4 regions of the Nonomuraea sp. NPDC049504 genome follow, and region 2 is predicted to be linked to each of the others. Evidence: riboswitches for the same ligand, from Rfam matches in the RefSeq annotation. Region 2 holds a riboswitch; each other region holds the start of a gene.
The links. A riboswitch is a leader RNA that binds a small molecule or an ion and turns the genes downstream of it on or off. The one in region 2 is predicted to bind thiamine pyrophosphate.

Region 1 (3,646 bases), on a different contig from region 2:
CGCCTCGGCCGGCGTCGTCGCGAACAGCACGGCCGCGATCACGGTCACCATCCCCGCCAGCACGGCGCCGATTGCGCGCATCGTCCGATCTCCCGTCGTCAGCCTGCGCAGATCGTAAGGAGCGGCAGGCGGAACGGGGAAGCTGAAGGTCAGGACCGCGGGCATGAGCTGCGGGGACGCATGTAACTTTCAGGCGGCGGCGCGTACCACCGCCAGCGGGCAGGGCGCATGGTGCAGCATGGCCTGGCTGATGGATCCGATGAGCATGCCGGCGAGCTGTCCGCGCCCGCGCGAGCCCACCACCAGCAGCTCGGCCCCGGCCGCCGCCTCCTTCAGCACGTCCACGGGATGCCCGTGCACGATCTCGGCGACGGCCTCGACGCGGGGATGCCGGGCGCGGTACGGCGACAGCGCCTCGTGCAGCGCCCGCAGGTGGCCCTGCTCGCTCTCGGGGTCGGCCGGCCCGAAGCCGCCCGGCTGGGGCCAGGCCCACGCCTGGACCACCCGCAGCCGCGCCCCGCGCAGCTCGGCCTCGGCGAAGGCGAACTCCAGGGCCTGCTCGGCGCACTCGGACAGGTCGGTGCCCGCCACCACCTCGCCGGGCGTGGCGGGGCGGTCGCGGACGAGGACGACGTTCGTCTCGGCGTGCGCGACGACCCCGTACGCGACCGAGCCGACCAGCAGCCCGCGCACGCCGCCGATGCCGCTGCTGCCGACGACCAGCAGCTCGGCGTCGGCGGCGGCCTTGAGCAGGGCCGCGCGGGGATCGCCGGGGAGCAGGACGGTCTCCACACGCACCTGGGGCCGCTCGCGCAGCGCGCGGTCCTTGGCGGAGGTGAGCACGGTGCGCGCTTCCTCGCGCATCCACCGCGCCACCTCGGCGTAACGGACGGGCTGGTCCTCCTCGCACACCCACTTGGGCACGACGTGCGCGACGGTCAGCGGAACCTGGCGCAGCACGGCCTCGGTGGCGGCCCAGCCGGCCGCCTCCAGGCCGGCACGGGAGCCGTCCACACCTACGATGATCAACTCGGCTCCTCAGGACGCGGTGTAGCACTCCACCTCGGCGCGGCGGAACGACAGTCCCACGGCCTCGGAGTCGCGGACGCACGCGCGCTCCGCCTTGCTGAGCTTGAGCGTGCCGCAGACGGTCACGCCGGAGTAGGTACGGCAGTCGAGCGACGGATCGGTACGGCCGACGCGATAGAGCTCTCTGACGTTCTTGCGGCACTTGGCCTTACCGGTATCGGAGTAGCGGCACTGGGCCAGCAGGGTGTCGAACTGCTCCTGACTGACCTCGTGCTGTTGCATGCCGTCCCCGGCGGCGGCGGTGGCGCCGGATGCGGCCATCACGACGAGTAGTCCTGCGACAGCGGCGATTCTCATCATGTTTCCCCTGATGGGGTCCGTACCGCTGAGAAGCCCCGCCAAACCTTTTCGCCCTGGTTTGGGATCCAGCCCCGCGTGGGTACGATCACCGCCGTCCAACGCGGGAGCCCGGTGGAGACCGGGCTGAGAGGACGGCTGCCAGCCGCCGACCGCCAGAACCTGCTCCGGGTAATGCCGGCGAAGGGAGTTTGCGCGATGACTGACGCGCGCTTTTCCAAGATCTACAGCGGCGAGCTGCGGGTGCCGATGCGGCAGGTGAACCTGTCGAACGGCACGGCGGTGACGCTGTACGACACCTCGGGCCCGTACACCGACCCCTCCTACGAGCCCGACCTGCGGCGGGGCCTGCCGCGCCGCCGGGCCGAGTGGATCGAGGAGCGGCGGGCCGCCGGGCACCCGGTCACCCAGGTCGGCTGCGCGCGGCGCGGGCTGGTGACCAAGGAGATGGAGTTCGTCGCGGTCCGCGAGGGCGTCACGCCGGAGTTCGTACGGGACGAGGTCGCGGCCGGCCGGGCCATCATCCCCGCGAACGTCAACCACCCCGAGACCGAGCCCATGATCATCGGCCGCAACTTCCTCGTGAAGATCAACGCCAACATCGGCAACTCCGCGGTCACCTCCTCCATCGAGGAGGAGGTCGAGAAGATGACCTGGGCCACCCGCTGGGGCGCCGACACGATCATGGACCTGTCCACCGGCGACGACATCCACGAGACCCGCGAGTGGATCCTGCGCAACTCCCCGGTCCCGGTCGGCACCGTGCCGATCTACCAGGCGCTGGAGAAGGTCAAGGGCCGGCCGGAGGAGCTGTCGTGGGAGGTCTTCCGCGACACCCTGATCGAGCAGTGCGAGCAGGGCGTGGACTACGTGACCGTGCACGCGGGCGTGCGGCTCGCGCACGTGCCGCTCACCGTGCGCCGCAAGACCGGCATCGTCTCGCGCGGCGGCTCGATCATGGCCGCCTGGTGCCTCGCGCACCACCGCGAGAGCTTCCTGTACGAGAACTTCGCCGAGATGTGCGAGATCCTGGCCCGCTACGACGTGTCGTTCTCGCTCGGCGACGGCCTGCGGCCCGGTTCGATCGCCGACGCCAACGACGAGGCCCAGTTCGCCGAGCTGCGCACGCTGGGCGAGCTGACCGTGATCGCGCGCGAGCACGACGTGCAGGTCATGATCGAGGGCCCTGGACACGTGCCCATGCACAAGATCAAGGAGAACGTCGACCTGCAGCGCGAGCTGTGCGACGACGCCCCCTTCTACACCCTCGGCCCGCTCGTCACCGACGTCGCGCCCGGCTACGACCACATCACCTCGGGCATCGGGGCCGCCATGATCGGCTGGTTCGGCACCGCCATGCTCTGCTACGTCACCCCCAAGGAGCACCTCGGCCTGCCGGACAAGGACGACGTGAAGACCGGCGTGATCACGTACAAGATCGCCGCGCACGCCGCTGACCTGGCCAAGGGGCACCCGAAGGCGCAGGAGTGGGACGACGCGCTGTCCGACGCGCGCTTCGAGTTCCGCTGGGAGGACCAGTTCGACCTCTCGCTCGACCCCGACACGGCCCGCGCCTTCCACGACGAGACGCTGCCCGCCGCGCCCGCCAAGACCGCGCACTTCTGCTCGATGTGCGGCCCCAAGTTCTGCTCGATGCGGATCAGCCACGACATCAGGCGGGCCGGTTTCGAGGAGAAGGCCGCCGAGTTCCGTCGCCTCGGCGGCACGATCTACGTGGAGTGACGCCACCAAGTGCCCAGGCCGCGGCTAGCCGGGGAGCGTCTCGCCGCCGATCGGGGCCAGCACCTCGCCCGTGTAGTACGAGGACAGCCGGTCGGAGGCGAAGAACACGTACGAGGGGGCGATCTCGTCCGGATGGGCGGGTCGCCCCATCGGCACCTGCTGGCCGAACTTCTTCACCTTCTCCTCCGGCATCGTGGCCGGGATGAGCGGCGTCCACACCGGGCCAGGCGCCACCGCGTTGACCCGGATGCCCCGCTCGACCAGGTTCTGGGCCATGGAGTAGGTGAAGGCGTTGATCGCGCCCTTCGTGGCGGCGTAGTCGATGAGCGACTTGTTGCCGCGCAGGCCGTTGATCGACGAGGTGTTGATGATGGCCGCGCCCTCGCGCAGGTGCGGGAGCGCGGCCTTCATGACGCGGAAGTAGCTGTGGATGTTGACGGCGAACGTGTGCTCCCACTGCTCGTCGTCCAGCTCCTCGAGGCCGCTCACCGGCTGCTGGTAGGCCACGTTGTTGACC
Region 2 (3,646 bases):
CTTGCGGTCGAGCCCGGCCGCCTTGGCCAGCGCGATCAGGGCGGTCGTGCGGGGGTCGGGGGTGGCGCCCGCGAGCACGGCCGTCATCCGCTCCCTGATGTCGGCCTCGACGGCGGAGTCCAGCTCGGGCCAGCGGGTGACCGTGAAGATGCCGAGCGCCTTGGTGCGCTCTCTGGCCAGCACGCCGGTGTTGGCCAGGCGGGTGAGCAGGCGGTCGCGCAGGTCGTCCGTCTGCAGCTTGCGCACCCACCACTCCGGGGTGCGCGCCTTGTCGTTCGCGATGCGTTCCAGCGCGGCGTCCAGCTCCCGGTCGCCGACGGGGTCGGGCGTGGCGACGGCCAGCTTCTTGCCGTCCTTGGTGACGCGGCCGGCCAACGCCAGCTCGGCCAGGATGCCGCCGGAGAGCGCCAGGTCGAGCGTGGCCGCGTTGATGAGGAGCTTGCCTTTGTCCTCGCTGAGTGCCAGGAGGAGGAGCTCTTCTGCGATCGTCACGGTCATGCACTTGACCTTAACGACCCGATGGCTCCCGTTCTGGGGACAGTTCCGTGCGGGCCGTACTCTGGGGGCATGCCCGAACTTCCCGAAGTCGAGTCGCTCACCCACTTCCTGCGTGAGCGGGCCGTGGGCCGCGCGATCGCGGGGATCGACGTGGTGGCCATCCAGGCGCTCAAGACGTTCGACCCGCCCGTCACCTCGCTCGGCGGGCTGACCGTCACCGGTGTGAGCAGGCACGGCAAGTTCCTCGACCTCGACTGCGACGGGCTGCATCTGATCATCCACCTGGCCCGCGCCGGGTGGCTGCGCTGGCGCGACGACCTGTCGGGGGCCAAGCCGGTGCGGCCGGGGAAGGGGCCGCTGGCCGTACGCGTGCGGCTGGCGCCCGACGACGAGGGGCTGGCGCCCGGGTTCGAGCTGACGGAGGCGGGGACACAGAAGCGCCTCGCCGTCTATGTCACGAAAAATCCGGACGAGGTGCCCGGCATCGCCGCCCTCGGCCCCGACCCGATGGCCGAGTCGTTCACCGTCGAGGCGCTCAAGCGCATCGTGGGCGGCAAGCGCACCCAGATCAAGGGCCTGCTGCGCGACCAGAAGGTGATCGCCGGCATCGGCAACGCCTACTCCGACGAGGTGCTGCACGCCGCCAAGATGTCGCCCTTCAAGATCGCCGCGACGCTGACCGACGCGCAGCTCGCCGACCTGCACGAGGCCATCGTGACCACGCTGCGCGACGCGGTCGAGCGCGCGCACGGGCTCGCGGCCAAGGATCTCAAGGCGGAGAAGAAGTCGGGGCTGCGGGTGCACAACCGTGCGGGGCAGCCGTGCGACGTGTGCGGCGACACGATCAGGGAGGTCTCGTTCGCCGACTCCTCGCTGCAGTACTGCCCGACCTGCCAGACCGGCGGCAAGCCGCTGGCCGACCGCCGCCTGTCCAAGCTGCTCAAGTAGGTGCGGGCGTCCGGTGCACGGCTTCGGGCACGCCATGATGGAGTCATGACCGTTCCTGAGATCGAGGCCAGTGCCGTGCCCGCAGACGCTTACCTGCTCGACGTCCGCGAGCAGGACGAATGGCTGGCGGGCCACGCGCCGCAGGCCGTCCACATCCCCATGACGCAGATCCAGGGCCGGGTGGAGGAGGTCCCCGGCGACCGCACGGTCTATGTCGTCTGCCGGGTGGGCGGCCGGTCGCTGCAGGTCGCCGCGTGGCTCAACCAGCTCGGACGCGAGGCGGTCAACGTCGGCGGCGGCATGCAGTCGTGGGAGGCCGCGCAGAAGCCGATGGTCAGCGAGACGGGCCAGGAGCCTTTTGTGGCGTAAGTCGCCCACTATGGCGATTTGACCCTCTCTAAGGCAAGATAAGGGCGCAAACTACAGATCGTCGCGGGAGCTCGGGGTCGCCGGGCTGAGAGGGCAGCAATGCATCCGCTGCCGACCGCCTGAACCTGTCCGGGTAATGCCGGCGTAGGGAGTGTGCGATGTCGCACGGCGTCGAAGAAGTTCCGCTGACCCTCGAAGGCGAGGCGCCCAAGACCCTGGGCGTGCTCGATCAGGGCGCGCTCTGGGCCAACCTCGGGGTCAGCCTCCTCGGCTTCTCCGGAGCGCTGCTGCTGCTCGACCCGCTGGGCAATGCGCCGCTCACTCTCGCGGCGGCGCTGGTCGCCACCGTGGTGGGCAGCCTGATCGGCACCGCCATGGTGGGCCTGTCGGCCATCCCGGGCACGCGCACCGGCAAGCCGGCCATGGTGCTGCTGCGCGGGCTGTTCGGGGCCAGGATCTCCTACGTCCCGACCTTGCTGAACATCATCCAGATGATCGGCTGGGGGGCCTTCGAGCTGTGGGTGATCGCCAAGGGGGCCGGCGCGATCTTCCCGTCGGTGCCGTACCAGGTGTGGGTGCTCGTCGCGGGCGTCCTGACGGCGGCGCTGACCGTCTGGCCGCTCGGCTCGATCCGGCTGCTGCGCCGCTACGTCACCGTCGGCGTCATCGTGGCGATGGTCTGGTTCGCGGTGTTCTTCCTGCGCGAGGCCCCCTCACCCGAGGGCGGGAGCTGGACGGCCTTCCCCGCCGCCGTCGACTACGTGATCGCGCTGTCGGTGTCGTGGGTGCCGATGGCGGCCGACTTCGCCCGCCACTCGCGGTCGGGACGCGCCGCGTTCACCGGCGTGGTCGGCGGCTACACGCTGGCCCAGGTGGCCTGCCTGGGGCTCGGCGTCTACGCGGTGGCCCTGGCGGGCGCCGACGGCGTGCTGGCCGACGCGACGTCGGTCTTCACGCCGTTCGTGGCGGTGCCGCTGGGCGCGCTGTTCTTCGGCATCCTGGTGCTGCGCGAGACCGACCAGTCCTTCGCCAACGTCTACTCCACCACCATGTCGCTGCAGAACCTCATGCCGCGGGTGGACCGCCGGATCCTCTCGACCGCCATCGGCGTGGTGACGGTCGTGATCGCGCTCTTCGCGGACGTCAACTCCTACGGCGTGTTCCTCGGCGTGATCGGCGCCGTGTTCGTGCCGATGTTCGCGGTGCTCGCGGTCGACTACTTCGTGCTGCGCCGCGGCGAGGGCTGGAACACCGCCGAGGACGCACCGTCGCGCTGGTCAATGCTGGTGCCCTGGGCGCTGGGCTTCGCCGCGTACTGGCTGACCACCTCGACGCCGACCTTCCCGCAGTGGGACGCGCTCTGGACGGGGGTGCGCGAGGCGCTCGGCTTCGTGCGTCAGTCGTGGATGAACGGCGCGCTCGGCGGCGCCTTGGTGGCGGCGCTGGTGACGCTGCTCATCGGGCTCATCCAGCGGTCGCGCGCTGCTCGACGTTGAGCAGGTGCTGCTTGGCGGCGGCGCCGCCGGCGTAGTCGCCCAGCCCGCCGTCCTCGCGCAGCACCCGGTGGCAGGGCACGATCACGCAGACGGGGTTGGAGGCCAGCGCGTTGCCGATCGCCCGCAGCGCGCGCGGCCTGCCGATGCTCTCGCCGATCTCCTCCAGCGTCGTGGTCGTGCCGTAGGGGACCGCCATGGTCTTCTGCAGCACCGTACGGGCGAACGGCGTCGCCAGCGTCAGGTCGACCGGCGTGGCGAACGTCCGCAGCCGCCCCGAGAAGTAGGCGTCGAGCTCTCTGCGCACCGGGTCGAGCCGCCGCGCGTCGGGCCCGATG
Region 3 (3,646 bases), on a different contig from region 2:
GTTCGGCATCGCGAACCAGCTGCTCGCCGCCGTCGCGCTCACCGTGGCCACCACGCTGCTGATCAAGAGCGGCCGGCTCAAGTGGGCGTGGGTGACGGGCGTCCCGCTGGCCTGGGACGTCGCCGTCACGCTCACCGCGAGCTGGCAGAAGGTGTTCTCCGCCGACCCGAAGCTCGGCTTCTTCGCCCAGCGCGACCGCTACCAGGCCGCGCTCGACCAGGGCGAGCTGCTCGCGCCCGCCAGGACGGAGGACGCGATGCGGCAGATCGTCATCAACTCGACCGTGGACGGCGTGCTGGCCGCGCTCTTCGCCGTGCTGATCATCGTGGTCCTCATCGACGCCGCCCGCATCTGGATCAAGGCGATCCGGCTGCGCGAGCCGCTGCCCGACACGGAGGCGCCGTTCCAGGAGTCGACGATCGTGGCGCCGTCGGGGCTCATCGCCACCCGCGAGGAGAAGGAGCTGATGGCGAAGTCGCCGTGACGGTCAGGGGGCGAGCCAGGCGGCCGTGGGCCAGCCCTCGCGCCGCCACGCGCTGTCCCAGAACATCCACTCGTACGCCGCCGCCCGCCCGTACGCCTGCGCCATCGCCTCACGGGTGTCAGGGAGGGAGGCGGCGGCGAGCCGGTCGGTGATGGCCTTGGCCCGCTCGACGGAGGCGGCGAACCCGGGGTCGGAGTAGGTGGAGATCCACTTCGCGTACGGGTGCGCGGGGTCGTCGCCGGCCTTGGCGAGCAGCGCGGTGCCGACGTCCTGGTAGATCCAGAAGCACGGCAGCACCGCCGCCGCGATCACCGGGTAGGGCGCCGACAGGGCCGTGGCCTGCAGGAACGACGAGTACGCCAGGCACGTCGGCGAGGTCACGATGCCCTTGACGGCCGCGCCCAGCTCCTCGATGTAGCCGGAGTGCAGCTCGCGCTCGGCGACCAGCGCGGTGTGCGCGCTCATGGCCCAGAACGCCGCCTCGTCGGAGTCGTCGGCGCGGACCGAGGCGGCCGCCAGCGCCTTCGAGAACGCCTCGAGGTAGCGGGCGTCCTGCACCATGTAGAAGGCGAACGTCTCACGGTCGAGCGAGCCGTCGCCGAGTGCCGTCACGAAGGGGTGCTCGTGGATGGCGCGCATCAGCTCGGACGTGCGCTGCCAGATGTCATCGCAGAACATCGCGTCTCTTTCGCGAAGAAGGGGGCGGGGTTACCAGGCGTTGTGGAAGTGGTGGACGGGGCCGTGGCCGTGGCCGACCCCCAGCGAGTCGGCGGCGCGCAACGCCTGCGTCAGGTAGTCCTTCGCGGCGCGCACCGCACTCGGCCAGTCGTCGTGGCGGGGCCGCAGCGCCGCGATCGCCGAGGACAGCGTGCAGCCCGTGCCATGGGTGTTGCGTGTCGGCACCCGCGGCGCGGCCAGCTCGATCGTGCCCTCGGGGGTGGCCAGCACATCGACGCAGGTGTCGCCGTCGAGGTGGCCGCCCTTGAGCAGCACCTGCCGGGCGCCGAGCGCGCGCAGCCTGGCCGCCTGCGCGTGCATCTCGGGCAGCCCGCTCGCCTGCGGCTCGCCGAGCAGGTCGGCCGCCTCGGGCAGATTGGGGGTGATGAGGTCGGCGCGCGGCAGCAGCGTGCGGCGCAGCTCGCTCACCGCGTCGGCGGGCAGCAGCCGGTCGCCGCTCTTGGCGACCATGACGGGGTCGAGCACGACATGAGGCGGCCGGTACGTGTCGAGCGCCGCCGCCACCGCCTTGATCAGGTCGGCGTCGCCCAGCATGCCGATCTTCACGGCGTCGGCGGGCACGTCGGTGAGCAGGGTGTCGAGCTGCTGGGCCACGAACGCGGCCGGCACCTCGTGGATGCCGGTCACGCCCGTCGTGGTCTGCGCCACGAGCGCGGTGACGACCGTCATGCCGTACGCGCCGAGCGCGGAGAAGGTCTTGAGGTCGCCCTGGATGCCGGCCCCGCCACTCGGGTCGGTGCCCGCGATGGTCAGGACCTTGGGTACGGCGTTCGCTGCCATGACGTCCCTTCGCTAGTGCGAACTAGATCAGGTTCGACGGGTGTGATCTCAGCCCGGCTTTCCGGGCACCCCGCGTCAACGGCTCACTCTAACAGGCCGGGTTGTTGACCACACGTTCGAGTGTGGGCATCGTAGGGCGGGTGGCCGCTGACGAGACGCGCGACGGGGTCTCCCTGACCAACCTCGACCAGCCCCTCTTCGACGGCGCCGACGCCACGAAACGGGACCTGGTCGACTACCTCGACGCGGTCGCGGGCCGGATGGTGCCCGTGCTGCGCGACCGGCCGCTCTCGGTCATCCGGGTACGCCCAGGGCAGGAGCCGTTCATGCAGAAGAACCTGCCCAAATACGCTCCCGACTGGGTGCGGTCGGTGACCGTGTGGGCGGACTCCTCGCGGCGGCAGGTCACGTACGCGCTGTGCGACGACCGCAGGACGCTGCTCTGGTTCGCCAACCAGCGGGCCGTCGAATACCACCCGGCGCTCTACGCCGGTGAGCACCCCACGCACATGGTGCTCGACCTCGACCCGCCCGAGCATGACTCCTTCGCGCCGGCCGTCCGGGGCGCGCACCTCGTCAGGCAGGCGCTCGCCGACTGCGGGCTGGCCGGGGCCGTCAAGACCAGCGGGGCCAAGGGGGTGCACGTGTTCGTGCCCGTCGTGCCGGGCACCGCGATGGACGACCTGGCCGCCGCCACCCGGGCGCTGGCCGCCCGCGCCGAGCGGCTGGACCCTTCGCTGGCCACCACCGCGTTCATCAGGGAGGACCGCGAGGGCAAGGTGTTCCTCGACTCCACGCGGGCGGGCGGCGCGACGGTGGCGGCCGCCTACAGCCCGCGGATCCGGCCCGGCGTGCCCGTCTCGTTCCCCGTGGCGTGGGACGAGCTCGACGGCGTCCGGCCTGGCGAGTTCACCATCCGCACCGCTGTCGAGCGGCTGGGTGAGGGCGACCCGTGGGCCGAGCACATGCCGGCGCCGCAGGCGCTGCCCGCCGACCTCGTCGAGGAGGGGCACACGATCCCGGTGGCGCGCGTGCAGGCGATGCACGAGGGCAAGCGCCGCGCCCGCGCCCGCCGCGCCGATTAGCCGCCCGCCGCGCCGGGCCGCCCGCCCGCGGCTGGCGGCGCGGCCGGCATCCCGGCCGGCATCCCGGCCGGCGGCAGTCTTCACCGGCGCGGAGGGCGCTCGACGGCTCGCTTGGCCTTCGACGTGCGCGGCATCCCGCCACGCACCGCCACGCACTGCCCCGTAGCCCGCCCCGTAGCCCGCTTCGCCGGGGCGAGAGCAGTCTCGCCCCGGTCGCGGTCAGCGGGTGATGGTGACGTCGTCCACGCCGGCCTCCACGAGGGAGGCGCCTGAGGCGTCGGCGGCGTCGATGAGGATGCGGACGGTCTGGCCCGCGTAGGCGTTCAGGCTCGCCGTCGCGGTGGTCCAGGCGCCGTTGCGGTTGGTGGCGGCGCCGGGCTGGTCGAGCACGGTCGTCGTGGTGCTGCCGACGACGCGGACGCGCAGGTAGTCGGCGCTGGAGGAGTTCGAGCCGTGCGCCAGGTAGTACGACAAGGACAGGTTCAGGGGGCCTGCCGAGGGGAGCGTGATCGGCGGTGACTGGATCGAGGTGACGCCGCCGTCGATGTTGTGGTCGCCC
Region 4 (3,646 bases), on a different contig from region 2:
GCCGTCAGCACGGCGTCGCCCGCGGTGAAGCAGCCCGCCGTGTTGGGCAGCACCTTGATGCCGCGCGCACGCAGCACGTCGAGCACCGAACCCCGGGCCGCGGGGTCGAGCCGCCGCATCGCCACCGTGGTCAGCTCGGTGCCGGACGCCGCCAGCGCCTGGTCCAGCACCTCCAGCGAAGGGGCGCCGCCGGTGCCCATGATGAGCCGGGAGGAGAACTTCTCGCCGGCGATGATCAGCTCATCCACCTTGCACCGCCGTCAGCACCTCCACGCGGTCACGGTCGCTGAGCGCCGTCGTCTCCCAGGCGCCGCGGGTGACCACCTCGTCGTTCACGGCCACGGCCACTCCGGTGGTGGCCGTCGTCAGCGTACGCACGGCCTGCGCCACGGTGGTGCCGTCGGCCAGCTCGTGCGCGGACCCGTTGATGGTAATAATCATGAAATTTCCTGAAACCTCCCCGGCGAGCACAGGGCCGCCAGCTCGCTCTCCTCGCCCATCAGGATGGCCGCCGTCAGCGGGGCCATCAGCACCCCGCCCCGGTGGTGTCCCGTCGCGTACGTCAGCCCCGGCGTCCTGCCGGGACCGATCACCGGCAGGTTGTCGGGCGTGCCGGGACGCAGCCCCGCCACCACGTCGGCGACCTCCAGCTCGGTGACGCCGGGCACCAGCTCCCTGGCGTCGCGCAGCAGCTCGTACAGGCCGCCCGCGGTCACCCTCGTGTCGTAGCCCAGCTCCTCCTGGGTGGCGCCGACCACCAGCTCGCCGTCGCCCCGGGGGACGAGGTAGACCGGCGAGCCGTGGACGGTGCCGCGTACGCAGCGGGTGAGCAGCGGCTGCGGCGAGCGCAGGCGCATGATCTGGCCCTTGACCGGCCGCACCGGCACCTCCGCCAGCTCACCGCTCCACGCCCCGGCCGCCAGCACCACCCGCCCGGCCGCCAGCACCTCACCTCCGGCTCGTCCGCCCGTGGCGGCGAGGGGTGCGGAACCGCGGCCTTCACCGGGTACGGCGGGCGGCTCGGCGAGGCGGACACCGGTGACGGCGCCGTCCGTGCGGACCAGCTCGCTCACGCGGGCCCGCACGACGGGGACGCCGCGCCGCTCCAGGGCGGCCAGCAGCGCCGCCGTCACCCGGCGCGGGTTCACCCACGCGTCGCCCGGCGCCAGCAGCCCGCCGCGCACCGACGGGGCCAGCATCGGCTCAAGCCGCCGGCACTCGCGCCCGGTCAGCCGCTCGACCGGCAGGTCCAGCTTCTCCATGAACGCGGCCAGCTCATCGAGCGCCGCCATGTCATCGGCCCCGAACGCCACGTCCAGCGTCCCCTCGGCCCGCAGATCCAGCCCGCCCACCTCTTCGGGCCCAGCGGGTGGAAGGGCGGCGTCCTCGGCCAGGGCGCTGGCGAAGGCGGGCCAGCGGCGCAGGGCCGCGACGCCCAGCCGCAGCAGCGGCGCCTCGGTGTAGGTGACCTCGCTGACCGGCGCCAGCATCCCGGCGGCCGCGTGGGAGGCCCCGGAGGCGGGTGCCGGGTCGACGACGGTGACCGGCCGCCCCTCGCGCGCCAGCCGCCAGGCCACGGACAGCCCGACGACCCCGCCGCCCACGATCACATCCATGATCCGCTCCCTTCGCCGGCATGATCCGGATCAGGTGTCTTGCGGTCGAAGGCCCGCTGCAGCCTTCCTCTCAGCCCGGTCACGGCCGGACTCCCGCGCGTCTTTCCGTCCACAGCCTACGGCCTCGGTGCCGGGTCCACGCACCGCCCCCGTTATGGTCATGACCGTGGAGCATGTCGTGGTGGTGGGAGCGGGACTGTCGGGAGTGCGCACGGTGGAGGCCCTGCGCGGGCGCGGCTATGCCGGTCGCCTGACGCTGCTGGGCCAGGAGCGCCATCGCCCCTACGACCGCCCGCCGCTGTCGAAGGCGGTGCTCAAGGGCGACGCCGACACCAGCTTCATCGACACCGACCTCGAGCGGCTCCAGGTCGACTTCCGTCCAGGGGTCGCGGCGAAGTCGCTGCGCGCGGGCGTCGTGGAGACCACCGAGGGCGAGCTCGACTACGACGGCCTGGTCATCGCGACCGGCGCCGACCCGATCAGGCTGCCGGGCGACGGCCCTCAGCACGTCCTGCGCACCCTCGACGACGCCCACGAGCTGCGCGTGATGCTCGTCCCGGGCGCGCGGGTCACGGTCATCGGCGCGGGCTGGATCGGCGCCGAGGTGGCGACGGCGGCCCGCCGCGCGGGCTGCGCGGTGACGGTCATCGAGGCCGCCCAGGCCCCGCTCGCCAGCGCGATTGGCACGGAGCTCGGCGCCCGCACGATCCCCTGGTACGACGGCATCGACCTGCGCCTCGGCACCATGGTCGAGTCGGTCGACGAGGGCGGCGTCCGCCTGGTGGGCGGCGAGTTCGTCGAGTCCCACGTCGTCGTCACCGGCATCGGCGTGCGCCCGGCCGTCGAGTGGCTGGCCGACGCCGACATCGACCTGCACAACGGCGTCGTCACCGACGAGCACCTGCGCACCTCGCTGCCCGGCGTGGTCGCGGTGGGCGACTGCGCCGCCTGGTGGTCGCGCCGCTGGGGCGCCCGCCTCAGGGTCGAGCACTGGGACACCGCGATCAACGCCCCCGAGGTCGCCGCCGCGACGCTGATGGGGGAGGAGGCGGTCTACGACCCGGTGCCGTACTTCTGGTCGGAGCAGTTCGGCCACATGCTCCAATACGCCGGCCACCACGCGTCGGGCGAGCGGATCGTGCACCGGGGCGAGCCCGAGGGCAAGTGGTCGGCCGTCTGGCTCACGGCGGACGATAGGCTTGCCGCGGTGCTGGCCGTGGACCGGCCGCGCGATCTCGTGCAGGGCCGGCGCATCATCGAGGCGGGTCACCGGCTGGACACGGAACGCCTGGTAGATCCACAAGTGGCCCTACGAGATTGTGTTGTTTGAGCAAGGACGGCATGTGGTAGTTGTGGTTTCGTGACGCTTTCTGTTGCACAGATCGACCGGGAGACCGACCAGCTCGTCGACGAGTGGCTCACCCTCCCCGAAGTGGCCTCACGCCTCGATCTCTCGATCGGGCGGGCCAAGCAACTCCTGAAGGACCACAAGCTGCTCGGCGTGCGCCGTGGCAGCGGCGGGCCACAGGTGCCCGCGGTGTTCCTCGACGGAAAGGACGTGATGAAGGGCCTGCCAGGCACGCTCACCGTGCTCCAGGACGCCGGCTACGACGACGTCGAGGCGCTGCGCTGGCTCTTCACCCCCGACGAGTCACTGCCAGGCTCGCCCATCGAGGCGATCAGGGCGGGCCGTCACACAGAGGTCAAGCGGCGTGCCCAAGCCCTCGCTTTCTGAAGCCCGCCTCTATCTCTGCACAGACGGCCGCCGCGACCGCGGCGATCTGGCGGAGTTCCTCGACGCGGTGCTGGCCGGCGGTGTGGACATCATCCAGCTGCGGGAGAAGGGCCTGGAGGCACGCGAAGAACTCGCCCTCCTCGACGTCTTCCGCGACGCCTGTGACCGGCACGGAAAACTGCTCGCTGTCAACGACCGGGCGGACATCGCTTACGCCGCCCGGCCCGACGTGCTCCACCTGGGGCAGGACGACCTTCCCTTGACTGTCGCGCGAGAGATACTCGGCGACGACGTC

Region 1: another riboswitch for thiamine pyrophosphate. It lies ahead of thiC (phosphomethylpyrimidine synthase ThiC); the one in region 2 lies ahead of AB0K28_RS12450 (cytosine permease).
Region 3: another riboswitch for thiamine pyrophosphate. It lies ahead of thiD (bifunctional hydroxymethylpyrimidine kinase/phosphomethylpyrimidine kinase); the one in region 2 lies ahead of AB0K28_RS12450 (cytosine permease).
Region 4: another riboswitch for thiamine pyrophosphate. It lies ahead of AB0K28_RS49305 (FAD-dependent oxidoreductase); the one in region 2 lies ahead of AB0K28_RS12450 (cytosine permease).

The regions. Positions count from the first base shown of each region.
Region 1 is NZ_JBFAPT010000002.1:635,028-638,673, forward strand. It holds gene AB0K28_RS06115 (cellulose binding domain-containing protein) at 1-81, opposite strand, end outside; gene AB0K28_RS06120 (universal stress protein) at 190-1,029, opposite strand; gene AB0K28_RS06125 (hypothetical protein) at 1,039-1,389, opposite strand; TPP riboswitch at 1,480-1,592, shown strand; gene thiC (phosphomethylpyrimidine synthase ThiC) at 1,585-3,129, shown strand; gene AB0K28_RS06135 (SDR family oxidoreductase) at 3,154-3,646, opposite strand, start outside.
Region 2 is NZ_JBFAPT010000005.1:218,761-222,406, reverse strand. It holds gene AB0K28_RS12465 (GPP34 family phosphoprotein) at 1-498, opposite strand, end outside; gene AB0K28_RS12460 (DNA-formamidopyrimidine glycosylase family protein) at 568-1,446, shown strand; gene AB0K28_RS12455 (rhodanese-like domain-containing protein) at 1,492-1,815, shown strand; TPP riboswitch at 1,869-1,984, shown strand; gene AB0K28_RS12450 (cytosine permease) at 1,974-3,311, shown strand; gene AB0K28_RS12445 (methylated-DNA--[protein]-cysteine S-methyltransferase) at 3,280-3,646, opposite strand, start outside.
Region 3 is NZ_JBFAPT010000021.1:31,173-34,818, forward strand. It holds gene AB0K28_RS33725 (carbon starvation CstA family protein) at 1-484, shown strand, start outside; gene AB0K28_RS33730 (TenA family protein) at 488-1,162, opposite strand; gene thiD (bifunctional hydroxymethylpyrimidine kinase/phosphomethylpyrimidine kinase) at 1,193-2,002, opposite strand; TPP riboswitch at 1,990-2,085, opposite strand; gene AB0K28_RS33740 (ATP-dependent DNA ligase) at 2,143-3,087, shown strand; gene AB0K28_RS33745 (M28 family peptidase) at 3,307-3,646, opposite strand, start outside.
Region 4 is NZ_JBFAPT010000052.1:6,121-9,766, reverse strand. It holds gene AB0K28_RS49315 (thiazole synthase) at 1-200, opposite strand, end outside; gene thiS (sulfur carrier protein ThiS) at 241-441, opposite strand; gene AB0K28_RS49305 (FAD-dependent oxidoreductase) at 438-1,616, opposite strand; TPP riboswitch at 1,607-1,723, opposite strand; gene AB0K28_RS49300 (FAD-dependent oxidoreductase) at 1,777-2,946, shown strand; gene AB0K28_RS49295 (Rv2175c family DNA-binding protein) at 2,977-3,351, shown strand; gene thiE (thiamine phosphate synthase) at 3,329-3,646, shown strand, end outside.